One region of the Candidatus Pantoea rara genome, then DNA from elsewhere that is predicted to be linked to it. Evidence: predicted binding sites of a transcription regulator. Region 1 holds the regulator's gene; each other region holds the start of a gene.
The links. The regulator CRP, encoded in region 1, controls carbon source genes, mostly activating them, when cyclic AMP is high. The targets are predictions, from matches to a motif close to ATGTGANNNNNNTCACAT.
Positions count from the first base shown of each region.

Region 2: a site for CRP is predicted at 1,556-1,573, ahead of msrB (peptide-methionine (R)-S-oxide reductase MsrB). Genes of this name have one in related genera too.
Region 3: a site for CRP is predicted at 1,693-1,710, ahead of ACR8BF_RS09885 (6-phosphofructokinase). Genes of this name have one in related genera too.

Region 1 is NZ_CP194942.1:418,076-422,647, forward strand. It holds gene argD (bifunctional acetylornithine/succinyldiaminopimelate transaminase) at 1-574, shown strand, start outside; gene ACR8BF_RS01925 (YccS/YhfK family putative transporter) at 576-2,651, opposite strand; gene crp (cAMP-activated global transcriptional regulator CRP) at 2,709-3,341, opposite strand; gene ACR8BF_RS01935 (OsmC family protein) at 3,645-4,049, shown strand; gene ACR8BF_RS01940 (phosphoribulokinase) at 4,193-4,572, opposite strand, start outside.
Region 2 is NZ_CP194942.1:1,836,722-1,841,293, forward strand. It holds gene ACR8BF_RS08625 (D-hexose-6-phosphate mutarotase) at 1-277, opposite strand, end outside; gene gapA (glyceraldehyde-3-phosphate dehydrogenase) at 351-1,349, opposite strand; gene msrB (peptide-methionine (R)-S-oxide reductase MsrB) at 1,692-2,102, shown strand; gene ACR8BF_RS08640 (YeaC family protein) at 2,108-2,389, shown strand; gene pncA (bifunctional nicotinamidase/pyrazinamidase) at 2,427-3,035, opposite strand; gene ansA (asparaginase) at 3,052-4,065, opposite strand; gene sppA (signal peptide peptidase SppA) at 4,151-4,572, opposite strand, start outside.
Region 3 is NZ_CP194942.1:2,097,847-2,102,418, reverse strand. It holds gene pqqF (pyrroloquinoline quinone biosynthesis protein PqqF) at 1-833, shown strand, start outside; gene ACR8BF_RS09890 (YceI family protein) at 949-1,533, shown strand; gene ACR8BF_RS09885 (6-phosphofructokinase) at 1,984-2,964, shown strand; gene ACR8BF_RS09880 (PTS sugar transporter subunit IIB) at 2,975-3,289, shown strand; gene ACR8BF_RS09875 (PTS sugar transporter subunit IIC) at 3,282-4,572, shown strand, end outside.

The sequences.
Region 1 (4,572 bases):
CGATCAGCATCAGGCGCTGCTGGTGCTGGATGAAGTGCAGAGTGGTATGGGACGCAGCGGCAAGCTGTTCACCTATGAGCATTATGGCATTCAGCCCGATATTCTGACCTCAGCCAAAGCGCTGGGCGGCGGTTTCCCGGTCAGCGCCATGCTGACGACCAACGAGATCGCCTCGACCATGGCGCCGGGCGTGCATGGCACCACGTATGGTGGCAATCCACTGGCCTGTGCTATCGCCGAAACGGCGCTGGATATCATCAATACGCCGGAGGTGCTGGCGGGTGTGGAGAGGCGTCGTCAGCACTTTGTCACGGCGCTGGAGGCCATCGACGCGAAGTATGATCTGTTCAGCGACATTCGCGGCAAAGGGCTGCTGATTGGTGCAGCGCTGAAACCTCAGCATGCCGGCAGGTCACGCGACATTCTGAATGCCGCCGCCGCTGAAGGCGTGATGGTGCTGGTAGCCGGCACCGACGTGATGCGTTTTGCCCCGTCACTGATTATCGAACCGGCCGACATTGAAGAGGGCATGAGCCGCTTCGCCACCGCCGTCGGCAACGTACTCAACGGCTAGATTAGTTTTTACGTAAGCGTCTGATTAGCCAGCGGCCATGTTGCGGTCGCTGGTTCCACGCCAGCGATGAAATGGTGTACATCACGCTCAGATGATCGAGAATGCGCCGTACATGCTGCTCCACCACCGTGATCGGTCCCTCGCTGATATTCTCCAGGTCATCCAGCAGATTCACCTGTGAGCTTTCACCATCATATTCCAGCCGCTGCTGACACCGCTGCAGCGCGATTTCACAGGATTGCAGATAGCGTTCAGCCAGTGCGCTCGTCAGCATGGTGTGCTCCCGCGCCAGAATCGTTATCGCATTGATATGCTCAACAATAAACTGGCTGTGCGTGACCCAGAGTCGCATATCACTCAGATAGCGGGAGTTAAACGCCGGTTCCTGCATCGCCTGATTGAGTGAGTTAAATAGCGCATTGTGTGCCTGATTAACCTTCACGCGCTGATAAGCCAGTTTCTCTGGTGACTGTTCGTCGCCCAGCAACAGCCGCAGAGCATCCTGATAGGTTTCCAGCGCATCATGGGCATTTTGCCGCAGTAAGCCGCTCTGCCACTGCGGCCACAGCCACAGCATTCCGCCGAAGGCGATCAGACAGCCCATCAGCGTATCCATCAGTCGCGGCAGCAGGAACTGCGCGCCATTCAGCGACAGCAGTTGAAGCGAGTAAACCGCCGTGACCGTAAAGCCAATCATCGACCAGCCATAGAACTGGCGGGTAAAGCGATAGCTGATAAAGGTTATCGCCAGCATGATCATCAGCACCAGCGATTCCGGCACCGCCAGGCGCAGCGTCGCGGCCGCGATGACCAGACCAGCAAAGGTGCCCAGCGCCCGGTGCTGGATGCGGACACGGGTGGCGCTGTAGCCGTTCTGGCTGACGAACATAATGGTCATCAGGATCCAGTAGGGTTTGGGGATGTTGAAGAACAGCGCCAGCGCGCTGCCCAGCATCAGCATCACCGCAAAGCGTCCGGCAGTGCGCAGCGCCGAGGAGCGGAACGAAAGATAACTGCGCAGTGCCGGTAACAGCGGCAGACGACGCTGACGGTCCGCCATGAGATCGCGCTGATACAGGGGTTTCTGCGTGCGCAGAACCCGCGCAATGCGGTTGAAGTGGTAAAGACAGAAGTTACCCACCGGATTGTCGGGATGCTGATGCGCGATCTTCTCCAGCGCGCCGAGCTGTTTATCCATCGCAAAGCGGTCGGGTAGCTGGTGATAAAGGATGTTATCCGCCAGCACCCGCAGCCGGGCTGAAATGGTTTTGGCATTCCAGCGGATCACCGCTTCCGCATGGCTCTGTTCGACCAGCTTCTGCACTTCTTCCGGCCGATGCAGGCTGACCGAGATATGTTCCTGCAGATCCAGCGCGACCTGAAAGGCGCGCGTCAGCCGTTTATGGCTGTGATCGCGACTTGCCGACAGCATATGCATCTGCTGATAACAGGTGTTAATCAGATCGACCACTTTTTGCTGACGGGCCAGCAGCGGTGGCAGTGCCTTTTCCGGGTCGGTCAGCTGCGTCAGCAGGGTATATTTGGCGTCGCAGTAGTTAGCCAGCTCGCGGTAGATTAGGCTCAGGCTCTCGCGCATCGGCTGCTCTTTCCACAGCCAGAACCAGAACCAGTTGAACAGCCCGTACCACAGCGTGCCGCCGATATAGAGCAGCGGGGGAACATAGATTGGCATGCGGCCAATCAGGCTCAGGGTAAAGATGGCGGCAATCAGGGTGCCGGGCAGCAGACGAGCATGCAGCGGGCTGATCTCGCCGGTAACGCCGAGCAATAAGGGCATGGCAAACAGGATCAGCGGCAGCGGAATAGCATGCAGGGTAAGCCACTGCATCAGAAAGCTGCCGAGGGCAAACAGGCTGCCGCCAACGATCAGGCGTTTGAAGAAGCGTTTATGCGGGGTATCCAGACCGGCGATGTTGCAGCAGGCGGGCACTAATGAGAACAGGAGACCTTTTTGCAGGTCGCCAGCCAGCCAGCCCAGCGCCACCGGCAGACAGAGCACCAGCGTTTGCCGCAAGGCGTAGTTAACTTCAGGATGGTAAATAATTCGACGCCACATCGGCCCAACACAAACAATAACGGCGTGATGTTGCCATCACGCCGTGGGTGACAGGAATTAGCGGGTGCCGTAAACGACGATGGTTTTGCCGTGTGCGGAGATCAGGTTCTGATCTTCCAGCATCTTCAAAATACGGCCCACGGTTTCACGTGAACAACCAACAATCTGGCCAATTTCCTGACGCGTGATTTTGATTTGCATGCCGTCGGGATGCGTCATGGCATCTGGCTGCTTCGCCAGGTTGAGCAGGGTCTGTGCAATGCGTCCGGTGACGTCGAGGAAAGCGAGGTTACCCACTTTTTCAGACGTGACCTGCAGGCGACGCGCCATCTGCGATGAGAGTCGCATCAGGATGTCAGGGTTAACCTGGATCAGCTGACGGAATTTCTTGTAAGAAATCTCCGCCACTTCGCACGCACTTTTCGCACGCACCCAGGCGCTGCGCTCCTGGCCTTCTTCGAACAGGCCAAGCTCACCAATAAAATCGCCCTGATTCAGGTAGGAAAGAATCATCTCTTTGCCTTCTTCATCTTTAATCAGAACCGCGACGGAACCTTTAACGATGTAGTAAAGCGTTTCTGCTTTTTCACCTTGGTGAATCAGCGTACTTTTGGATGGATACTTGTGAATATGGCAATGGGACAGGAACCATTCGAGTGTAGGGTCTGTTTGCGGTTTGCCGAGAACCATTCGCTATTATCCTCTGTTGTAATCGTGCCCAAAATACAGGGGGCAGTTTTCCCTGTCAGGCGGTGAAAGCTTCAAGCGTTTCCATTTCAGGAAATTATTCGGGCCGCATCAGGCGCAGTGCGCATCATCCTTCCCGGCTTCGCCATCGGGTGACGAAAAATATTTTCAGCACTGTTTGTAGCACAGCTTTTGCCGACTGTCTTCTGTTGTCTCGCTTCAGCTATAGGCGGATTTCTCTGGATTGCTGTTTACCAGGCGAAAGCGTACTCTGGCGAGAAAACAGCGTATTCCGGAGCAAAAATCATGCAGGCAAGAGTGAAATGGGTAGAAGGGCTGACATTCCTCGGAGAATCCTCATCCGGCCATCAGATACTGATGGATGGAAATTCGGGTGATAAAGCGCCCAGCCCAATGGAGATGGTGCTGATGGCGGCCGGCGGATGCAGCGCGATTGACGTGGTTTCAATTCTGCAAAAAGGCCGCAACGATGTGGCTGATTGTGAAGTAAAACTGACCTCAGAACGTCGTGAAGAGGCGCCGCGAATCTTTACGCACATCAACCTGCATTTTATCGTGAGTGGTAAAGGGCTCCAGGATAAAGCGGTCTCACGCGCGGTGGATCTTTCTGCTGAAAAATATTGTTCGGTGGCCATTATGCTGGGTAAAGGTGTGACGATTACCCATAGCTATGAAGTCATTGAGCTGTAACAGGCTGAGGGGCCGTTAAAGTCACGGGCAAAATCTGAGCCAGCCCGGTGTCAGGCGGCTCCCTGCGTGTGGAACGTACGTGTTGCTGTCAGATTCACCCTGATCAGGTCCAGTCACTCGGCTGAGAAGCCATGACTGGCCTTTTATTCAATCCGTTTGCCTTCCATCAGTCGCTTCACCAGCGGACCCATGATCAACTCCATCGCCAGACCCATTTTGCCGCCGGGCACTACCAGCGTATTGATGTGCGAGATAAACGAACCCTGCAGCATCGCCAAAAGGTAGGGGAAGTCGATATCTTCCAGCGCCTGAAAGTGAATCACCACAAAGCTCTCATCCAGTGACGGAATGGCGCGGGCAGCGAATGGGTTTGAGGTATCGACAGTCGGGACGCGTTGAAAGTTGAGGTGAGTGCGTGAGAACTGTGGCGTGATGAAATTGATGTAATCTTCCATCGAGCGCACCACGGAATCCATCACCGCTTCGCGTGAATGACCGCGCTCGCCGGTGTCGCGCACCAGCT
Region 2 (4,572 bases), 1.4 Mb from region 1:
CATGCGCCGGATCACCCGCCGGGCCAAACCATGGCCAGCAGATGGGTACGCCGCCGCGAATCGCTTTGCCCGGTGAGAAGAGACTCTTATTGCTTAGCCAGAGCACGGGCTTTTCTCCGCTCGGCTGCCAGGCAATCAGGTGCGCGCCCTGCAGGGTGACTGCTGCCCGCACCTTAGGATGACTGATGACAATGGCCGGGAGTTCACCCACCTGACGCTGAGAGAGGTAAGGGGAGATCTGATTCACCACCGGCAGAGAAAACAGCTTATCTTGCATGTTCAATTCCTTCCTGTGTGTATAAAAAAAGGGCGACCGAAGTCGCCCTTATTCTCAATGATGTCTGGCTGCCTTATTTAGCAGAAACCAGCGCAATCAGGTCGAGAACTTTGTTTGAGTAGCCAGTTTCGTTATCGTACCAGGAAACCAGTTTCACAAAGTTGTCGTTCAGCGCGATACCGGCTTTAGCGTCAAACACTGAAGTCAGGATTTCGCCATTGAAGTCGGTAGAAACCACATCATCTTCAACGTAGCCCAGAACGTCTTTCATCTCACCTTCTGCAGCCGCTTTGATTGCAGCACAGATTTCTTTGTAAGAAGCCGCTTTTTCCAGACGCACGGTCAGGTCAACAACGGAAACGTTAGGGGTAGGGACGCGGAATGCCATACCGGTCAGTTTGCCGTTCAGCTCTGGCAGAACTTTACCAACGGCCTTCGCTGCGCCAGTTGATGAAGGAATAATGTTCTGCGATGCGCCGCGGCCGCCGCGCCAGTCTTTGTGAGACGGACCATCAACGGTTTTCTGGGTTGCAGTGGTCGCGTGAACTGTGGTCATCAGACCTTCAACGATGCCGAACTTGTCGTTGATGACTTTAGCCAGCGGTGCCAGGCAGTTGGTAGTACAGGAAGCGTTAGAAACGATATCCTGACCATCATATTTGTCGAAGTTTGCACCACGAACAAACATTGGGGTGTCATCTTTAGATGGACCGGTCAGAACGACTTTCTTAGCACCAGCGGTGATGTGTTTACGTGCGGTTTCGTCCGTCAGGAAGATACCGGTTGCTTCAGCAACGACGTCAACGCCCACTTCATCCCACTTCAGGTTCGCCGGATCACGTTCAGCAGTCACACGGATTTTTTTACCGTTAACCACCAGTGCGCCATCCTGAACTTCTACGGTGCCGTCAAAACGACCGTGAGTAGAGTCATACTTCAGCATGTACGCCATGTAATCCGCGTCCAGCAGATCGTTGATAGCAACGATTTCGATGTCAGAACGCTTTTGAGCAGCACGGAAAACGATGCGACCGATACGGCCGAAACCATTGATACCTACTTTGATAGTCATATATTCCACCAGCTATTGGTTAGTGAATAAAAGGTTGCCTGTAAAATTACAAAAACCTTACCAGGCGTCAAGCGGAATCGTGTCAATTGTTGCGACAGGTCAATTCGCCTGCAAGGAATAATTCGATGCGCAACCGCTTGCGCGCCGCCAGGGGTACCGCGTTTCGCCGAATCAATCGCCGAATATATAGGGATGCCCGGGATAAAAGGTGATCAAAGTCACAAATACGCTTTGCGATTGACGGCATGAAAGGGTGAGCACAAAATAAGACCCGGTAATGTTGATCATTTGTTAGAATAATAGTCGAATTTTACAGAATGGCACTTCCCCGGAATCCTAAAAATGGCTAAAGACACCGCACCCGACGCAAAAATCGCCGAGCTGACAGAAATGCAGCGTTATGTGACACAGCAGCGCGGAACGGAACCGCCTTACAGCGGCGCACTGCTGCACAACAAGCAGGAAGGGATCTACCACTGCCTGGTTTGTGAGGCGCCACTTTTTCTCTCAGAAACCAAATATGATTCTGGCTGTGGCTGGCCCAGCTTTTATCAGCCGGTCAGTGACGATGCGATTCGCTACATCGAAGATGATTCACACGGCATGCAACGTGTTGAGATCCGCTGTGGCAGTTGCGATGCGCATCTGGGGCATGTTTTCCCCGATGGCCCGCAACCCACCGGCGAACGCTACTGTGTTAACTCCGCCTCGCTGAATTTTACCGACGAGCAGGGCGAACAGACCAAAGGGTAACGGCGATGAAGGAACAACTTGAAGCAATGCTTGCGTCGATGACGCCTGAAGTCTATCAGCGACTGGCGACGGCAGTCGAAATTGGAAAATGGCCGGATGGCGTGGCACTGACTCAGGAGCAGCGCGACAACTGCCTGCAGCTGGTGATGATGTGGCAGGCGAGGCACAATGACGCGCCACAGCATATGACCATTGCCAAAGGTGGCGAGATGGTAATGAAGTCGAAAAAAGAGCTGAAAGACGAATTCGGCATCGATCCGGATGTCACCCGCATCCATCTGCACTGATTGCATTAAATAAGCTGGCGTAATGCCAGCTCAATATTTAAATCAGAATCGCGCCCTGAGCGGTCATTTGTGCAAAGGCGATCTCACTGTCCTCAGGATTCAGATTCACGCCGCGGCAACCCTCTTTCACCACCTCAACGTGATACCCCAGCTCCAGCGCATCCAAAACGCTATATTTCACGCAGTAGTCCGTCGCCAGGCCCAGCATCACCAGATGGGTAATGCCGCGCTCACGCAGCCAGCTGTCCAGCTCGGTTTTACGGCGATGACCATTGTCAAAAAAGGCGCTATAGCTGTCGACATCCTGATCTTCGCCTTTATGGAAGGTCGCATCAAACAGGGAACGATCCAGGCCGGGATGGAAGTCCGCGCCCGTCGAACCCTGAATGCCGTGATCGGGCCACCAGATCTGCGCCAGACCATTTAATTCGCCCAGCGTGTAGACCGGTTCGCCGGAAACTGAGGCAAAGCTGCCGTGATCGGCAGGGTGCCAGTCCTGCAGAGCCAGTACGCATTCCCCGTTTTCATGAAACAGTCGCGCGTAACGATTTGCCACCTCAACCGTGTGGTCGCCCTCATGGACTGCCATCGGGCCGCCGGGGCAAAAATCGTTCTGGATATCAATAATGATGAGTGCCCGCTTCATTACATGTTGCTCCGTTTCAGTCTTCGGTCAGTTCGCCACGCAGGTTCTGCTGCATCTTTGCGCGGATTTGATCGGCAGAGAGATCCTGGCTGAGTAAAAAGTGTAGCTTGGTCAACGCGGCTTCCACTGTCAGGTCAAATCCACTGATCACGCCAGCCTCTTCCAGCGCATTGCCGGTGGCATATCCGCCCATATTCACCTTGCCAGAAATACACTGGGTAAGATTCACCACCACGATGCCGCGCTGACTGGCCTGCTGGAGTTCAGCCAGGAATTCCTTGTTCTGTGGAGCGTTACCCACACCATAGGAACGCAGGATCAGGGCTTTCACTGGCTGACGCAGGAAGTTACGCACCACGTCTGCTGAGATTCCCGGATAGATGGTTACCACGCCAATAGGCTGAGGCGTAATGGTGTGGACCTTCAGTTCGCCCTGGCCAGACGGGGCAGGAGGCGTATTGAGACGGCGAATATGAATGCCCGCTTCCAGCAGCGCGGAAAGGTTTGGCGAAGCAAAGGCGTTGAAACCGTCGGCATGGGCCTTGGTGGTACGGTTACCGCGATAGAGGGTGTTATTGAAAAACAGTGCCACTTCGCTGATCGGATAATTGGCCGCCACATAGAGTGAATTTAACAGGTTTTGCTGACCATCTGAGCGCAGCTCTGCCAGTGGAATCTGCGACCCGGTCACGATCACCGGTTTGGCCAGATTTTCCAGCATGAAGGAGAGCGCGGAGGCGGTAAACGCCATGGTGTCAGTGCCATGCAGAATCACAAAACCATCGTAGCGATCGTAGTTTTTACGGATATCTTCGGCAATAGACTGCCAGTCTTCCGGGGTCATGTCGGAAGAGTCGATCAGCGGCTGATATTCATGAATGGTGAAATCAGGCATCTCGGGGCGGTGGAACTCGGGCATGTTGGCCAGCTGCTCTTGCAGATGTCCGGAGACCGGAATATAGCCCTGCGCCGAGCGCTGCATACCGATCGTCCCGCCAGTGTAGGCTACGTAGATGTTTTTCTTTTGCATTAGAGAACTCAGACTTGCCATAAAACGCGCAGTATAAGGGGAATAGCGGGGAAAAGCAGCCCGACCAGAGGCCGGGCTGAGCGGTTTATCGCACTTCGCCACAATTCAGGCAGAAGGCGTAACGGTTTTGAGGATCGTTCTGTTTGTCGAACAAACCGGGCTGGGCTTTTATGGCACTCATTACATCCAGCATCGGTGCGGGCAGCCAGGCTTTCAGCGTATCCGGCAGTACGGCCTGCACAGAGGCGTTCATCTGGCTCAGCATCATATCCAGGAAGCTCGGGTCATCCTGATACCAGCTCAGCATGGGTTTACTGACTTTCGCCAGTTCACCTGCTTTCTTCACGGCATCATCAAAGTCACCCAGCGCATCAACCAGACCGTTGGCTTTGGCATCGCTGCCGGTCCAGACGTGGCCCTGCGCAATGGCATCAATCTGCTCAGGCGTTTTGTGACGTGACTTCGCTACCAGACCCACAAAGTTGTGGTAGCCATTTTCAATGGTCA
Region 3 (4,572 bases), 1.7 Mb from region 1:
ACGGCAGCTGGCAGGAAGTGGAGGGCGTGTGGCAACTGACGCTCCAGCTGACAAAGGATGAGGCGGTGACGGATCAGGCGCTTAGCCAGATTGTCATCGCACTGACACTGCCGGTTGCGGCAAACCTGCCATCGCCTGTCGAAAGCATCGCCATCCGCGCGCTGCTGCGGCAGTTGCCTTATCAGATGGCAGCGACCTTTGCGCCAGATTGCTGGCGGGCAGCGCTGAAAGGCGGCAACGCGGCGCTGCATTCGCTGATTGCCCGGCGGCTGAGCGCGCTGTCGCTGCCGGTGAATCCAGCAACGCCCCCGAAACGCATGACTACGCAAACCGGCATGACACGCCAGCCGCACGCCAGCACGGACAACGCGCTGCTGCTGTTTATTCCGCTGCACCGTCCTGAACAGCTGGCTGCATTGCGCGCGCTGGCGCTGATCTATGAGCCACGCTTTTTCCAGCGCTATCGCGTTGAGCAGCCCATTGGTTATGTGGTCAGTAGCCGCTATATGCGCTGTGCTGATGAAGATGGCGTCCTGTTTGCGCTGCAGTCGCCCGATTACAGCGCGCTGTCACTGCTGCGCTACTGCCGCAACTTCCTGCGTTCTCTGAACGAAACGCTGGCGGGTTGTGATCTGGTGGCACTGAAAGCGCGTCTGCTGAGCCAGGAAGTCGCGCAACCTCTGGCGCAGTTGCGCCATGAAAATGGCCTGGCAGAAGTGGACGCGGCACAGGTTGATGCGCTGACCCTCTCTGATCTTCAACAGCTGCACCGCACGCTGATTCAGGATCGCCGCCGCTGGCGGGTGCTGTTTACCGGCGGCGGAAATCTGTAGCGCCCGGCAAAAAGTTGCTGAATTTATTTGAAAATTACCGACAAATCTCTTCACTGTCTATTCCGGGCAAACTGGACCACACTCAGTTCACTTTTGTCCGCATAAGGAATTGACTGTGAAGAACTTCAAACGTATCGCACTGCCCCTGTTAGCCGCTGCTACCCTCTACGCTCCGTTATCGCAGGCTGAGGCGATGCACTACCAGCTGAACCCTGAGCATACGTCGGTGATTGTTGCCTGGAACCATTTCGGCTTCTCAAATCCTACCGCAGATATTCCTGATGCGTCCGGTACGCTGGTATTTGATAAAGATCATCCAGAAGCATCACGCGTTGATGTGACCCTGCCAGTCAGCAAAATCGACAGCCACGTTGCGGCGCTGACCAAAGAGTTCAAAGGCGCAGAGTACTTCGACACGGCCAAATACCCGACGGCGACCTTCCACAGCACCAAAGTGGTTGCCAAGGGCGACAACAAATTTGACGTTGAAGGCAACCTGACGCTGAAAGGCATCACTAAGCCTGTTACGCTGCACGCGACGCTGAACAAGCAGGGCGAGCATCCGATGGTGAAGAAGCAGGCGATTGGTTTTGATGCCACCGGCACCATCAAGCGTTCTGACTTCAAACTGGACAAATATGTCCCAGCGGTAAGCGACGACGTCACCCTGACGCTGTCTACCGAAGCTTACGCGAAGTAAGTTTTTCGGGGCGTAGCGGCTCACTGCTGCGCCCCCGATTCATTTTCTACCTCTCCTGCGTCCCCCTGAAATACGCCTGCCAGATTTGCCCTGAAATAATCCCGCCACACCGCTTAAAACTATTTCTTTAACGTCTTATCCGGGCCCGATCCGGTAAAAATGAGGCGAAAGTCACAAATTTGCAACAGCAAGAAATAACGAAATCGGCACCCGCGTGTGGCGAAATCGAATTTTGATGTCTGTTTAACTAACCTGCTGATTTATATCATTTCGCTGTGAACGTTACGTTCGCTAATAATGTGACCTGATTCACAGATAATGCTGATAAACTGCCGCTGTCAACACACCTGCCTAAAAAATACCGTGCATAACTGTGATCTCCTCTGCAAATAGCAACCCCACGAACCGGAAGAATGTTCCTCAGCAGAGTAAGTTAGTGGGGTGAGGGAAATGCGCATTGGAATGGTAATCAGTGGCGGGGATGTCACCGGCATTAATAATTTTGTCTTCCAGATAGGGCGTCTGGCGCAGGCTGAGATGGTGATATTTGACGGCGGCATTCCCGGCCTGCTGGAAAATAACCATCGTGATATCAGCCAACGCGATCTGCTCGACTTTTCGATCGCCCCGATTCCCGTTATGCAATCGGGTCGCACGCAAAAGAAACTGGTTCGCAGCGAATATGAGTTAATTGCGCGCCAGCTGAAAAGCGCCCGCATTGACGTATTAATCATGGCGGGTGGTGACGGTTCGCTGCAATTTCTCCACATCCTGTCTGAGTCTGGGGTTAATTGTTTCGGTGTCGGCATGACCATCGATAATGATGTCTTTGGCAGTGATTACACGCTGGGTTTTTCCACCGCCTGCGAGCAGGTATTAAAAGAGGTCGCGAAACTGCGCAATACCGGCCGCGCCTTACCCGGCCGGGTTTTTATGCTGGAGTTGCTCGGCGGCTATTGCGGTGAATTAACGCTGCAGTCGGCGATTAAATCCAACGCGGACATTGCGTTAATCCCGGAGTGCCAGATCCCGCTGCCACAACTGGCGCAGCGCATTACCGGGCGACTGGCAGAGCAGAACAGCGTGGTCATCCTCTGTTCTGAAGGTTACACCCGTGAATATTCGCCCGGCTTTCAGGGGGCGATCGACACCTTAATCAAACAGCTTGAGCCGCTTATTGGTGTACGCATCCGTAAAACCATTCTCGGTTACGGACTGCGCAATGGTGATCCTACCTGCGAAGAAATTTATCAGGGTACCATTATGGCCAGTGAAGTGGTGCGTTGTATTCAGTCAGGCATGCGGAATAAAGCCGTCATTATTAATGGCAGTAATAAACCGATCCCGATTGATTTAATAAGCATGCAAAAACGCCTGGTCGATATTGACGGGCACCATTACAAACTCGCTAAACAACTCAATATAGTGTGAGGAAAAAACCATGCTGAAAATATTATGTGTCTGTGGTTGTGGATTAGGCTCCAGTTTTGCGATTGAGATGAGCGCGAAAGCGGTATTAAAAAAACTGGAAATTGAGGCCGATATCGATCACACCACCATTTCAGAAGCGAATGCATTTAAGTCAGATATGATCCTGACACAAAAAGCCTTTGCCGACGTATTAAACGCCGACGCCAGTCCGGAACAGATTAAACGGGTCATTATTCTTAACCGGCTCACCGATAAAGCGGAAATAGAGCAGAAGATTCTGGCCTTTTTAAGAGAACGCAACGAGAAGGTCGCCGCCCATGAATAGTGTGATCGACTTCCTGGTCAAAGATCTGCTGGGGCAGGCGTCTATTCTGATTGCCTTTATTGCCCTGATTGGTCTGCTGCTGCAAAAAAAATCGGCAGGCAAGGTGGTGGAAGGCACCTTCAAAACCCTGCTCGGCTTTTTAATTATGATGGCGGGTATCAATATTATTGTGGGCACCCTGACGTTCCTCAATACCATTTTTACCCACGGCTTTGGTATGCGCGGCTATATCACCGATGTGGCCGCCATTGCCGGCCTGGCTAACCGCGAGCTGGGCTCGGAGGTGGCGCTGACGCTGCTGGTGATCTTTATCGTCAATATCATCATCGCGCGACTGACACCGTTTAAGTACATCTTCCTGACCGGCCAGGCCCTGCTGTGGATGGCGACGATTGGCGCGGTGATCGGTTACAAAGCGGGGCTGACCGGCCTGCCGCTGATCCTGACCGGCGGTATCTTTGGCGGGATCATGGCGGTGGTAATGCCGGCGCTGGCGCAGCCGGTGGTAAGGCGGATTACTGACTCGGACGACGTGGCGTTAGGTCATTTCTGCACTATCGGCTATCTGGTCACGGCGGCGGTTGCCAAAGTGGTCGGCAAAGGATCGCGCTCTACCGAAGATCTGAAACTGCCCGATAACTTCAAGTTTCTGCAGGATACCTATCTGTCGATGGCGCTGGTGATGGTGCCCATGTACCTGATCCCCGCTGTGGCGGCCGGTCCGGCGTTCATTGCCCAGTACAGCAATGGCATGAACTACCTGATGTACGCCTTTATGCAGTCGATTCAGTTCGTGGCCGGGGTCTTCGTGCTCTACAGCGGTGTCCGTCTGCTGCTCAACGAGCTGGTGCCTGCTTTCCGGGGTATCGCCATGCGTGTGGTGCCGGATGCCAAACCGGCGCTGGACTGCCCCGTGATGTTTCCTTACGCCCCGAACGCGGTGATCGTTGGCTTCCTCGCCACCACGCTGGGCTCCATCGTCGGCATGCTGGTCTTCCCGATGTTTGGACTGGCGATGATCCTGCCTGGCCTGTTGACCAACTTCTTCGCCGGTGGCACCGCCGGCGTATTTGGTAATGCCATGGGCGGACGGCGCGGCGCGATGATCGGCGGCTTCGTCCACGGACTCTTTATCACCATTCTGCCCGCCATCCTGGTGCCGATGCTTGAGAGCTACGGCTTCACCGGTGTGACCTTCAGTGACTCAGACGTCATCAGTACCGGCCTGGTGCTCGGCCACGCCTTCCAGAATAACTGGCTGTTTGTCGCCCTGTTTATTGCCT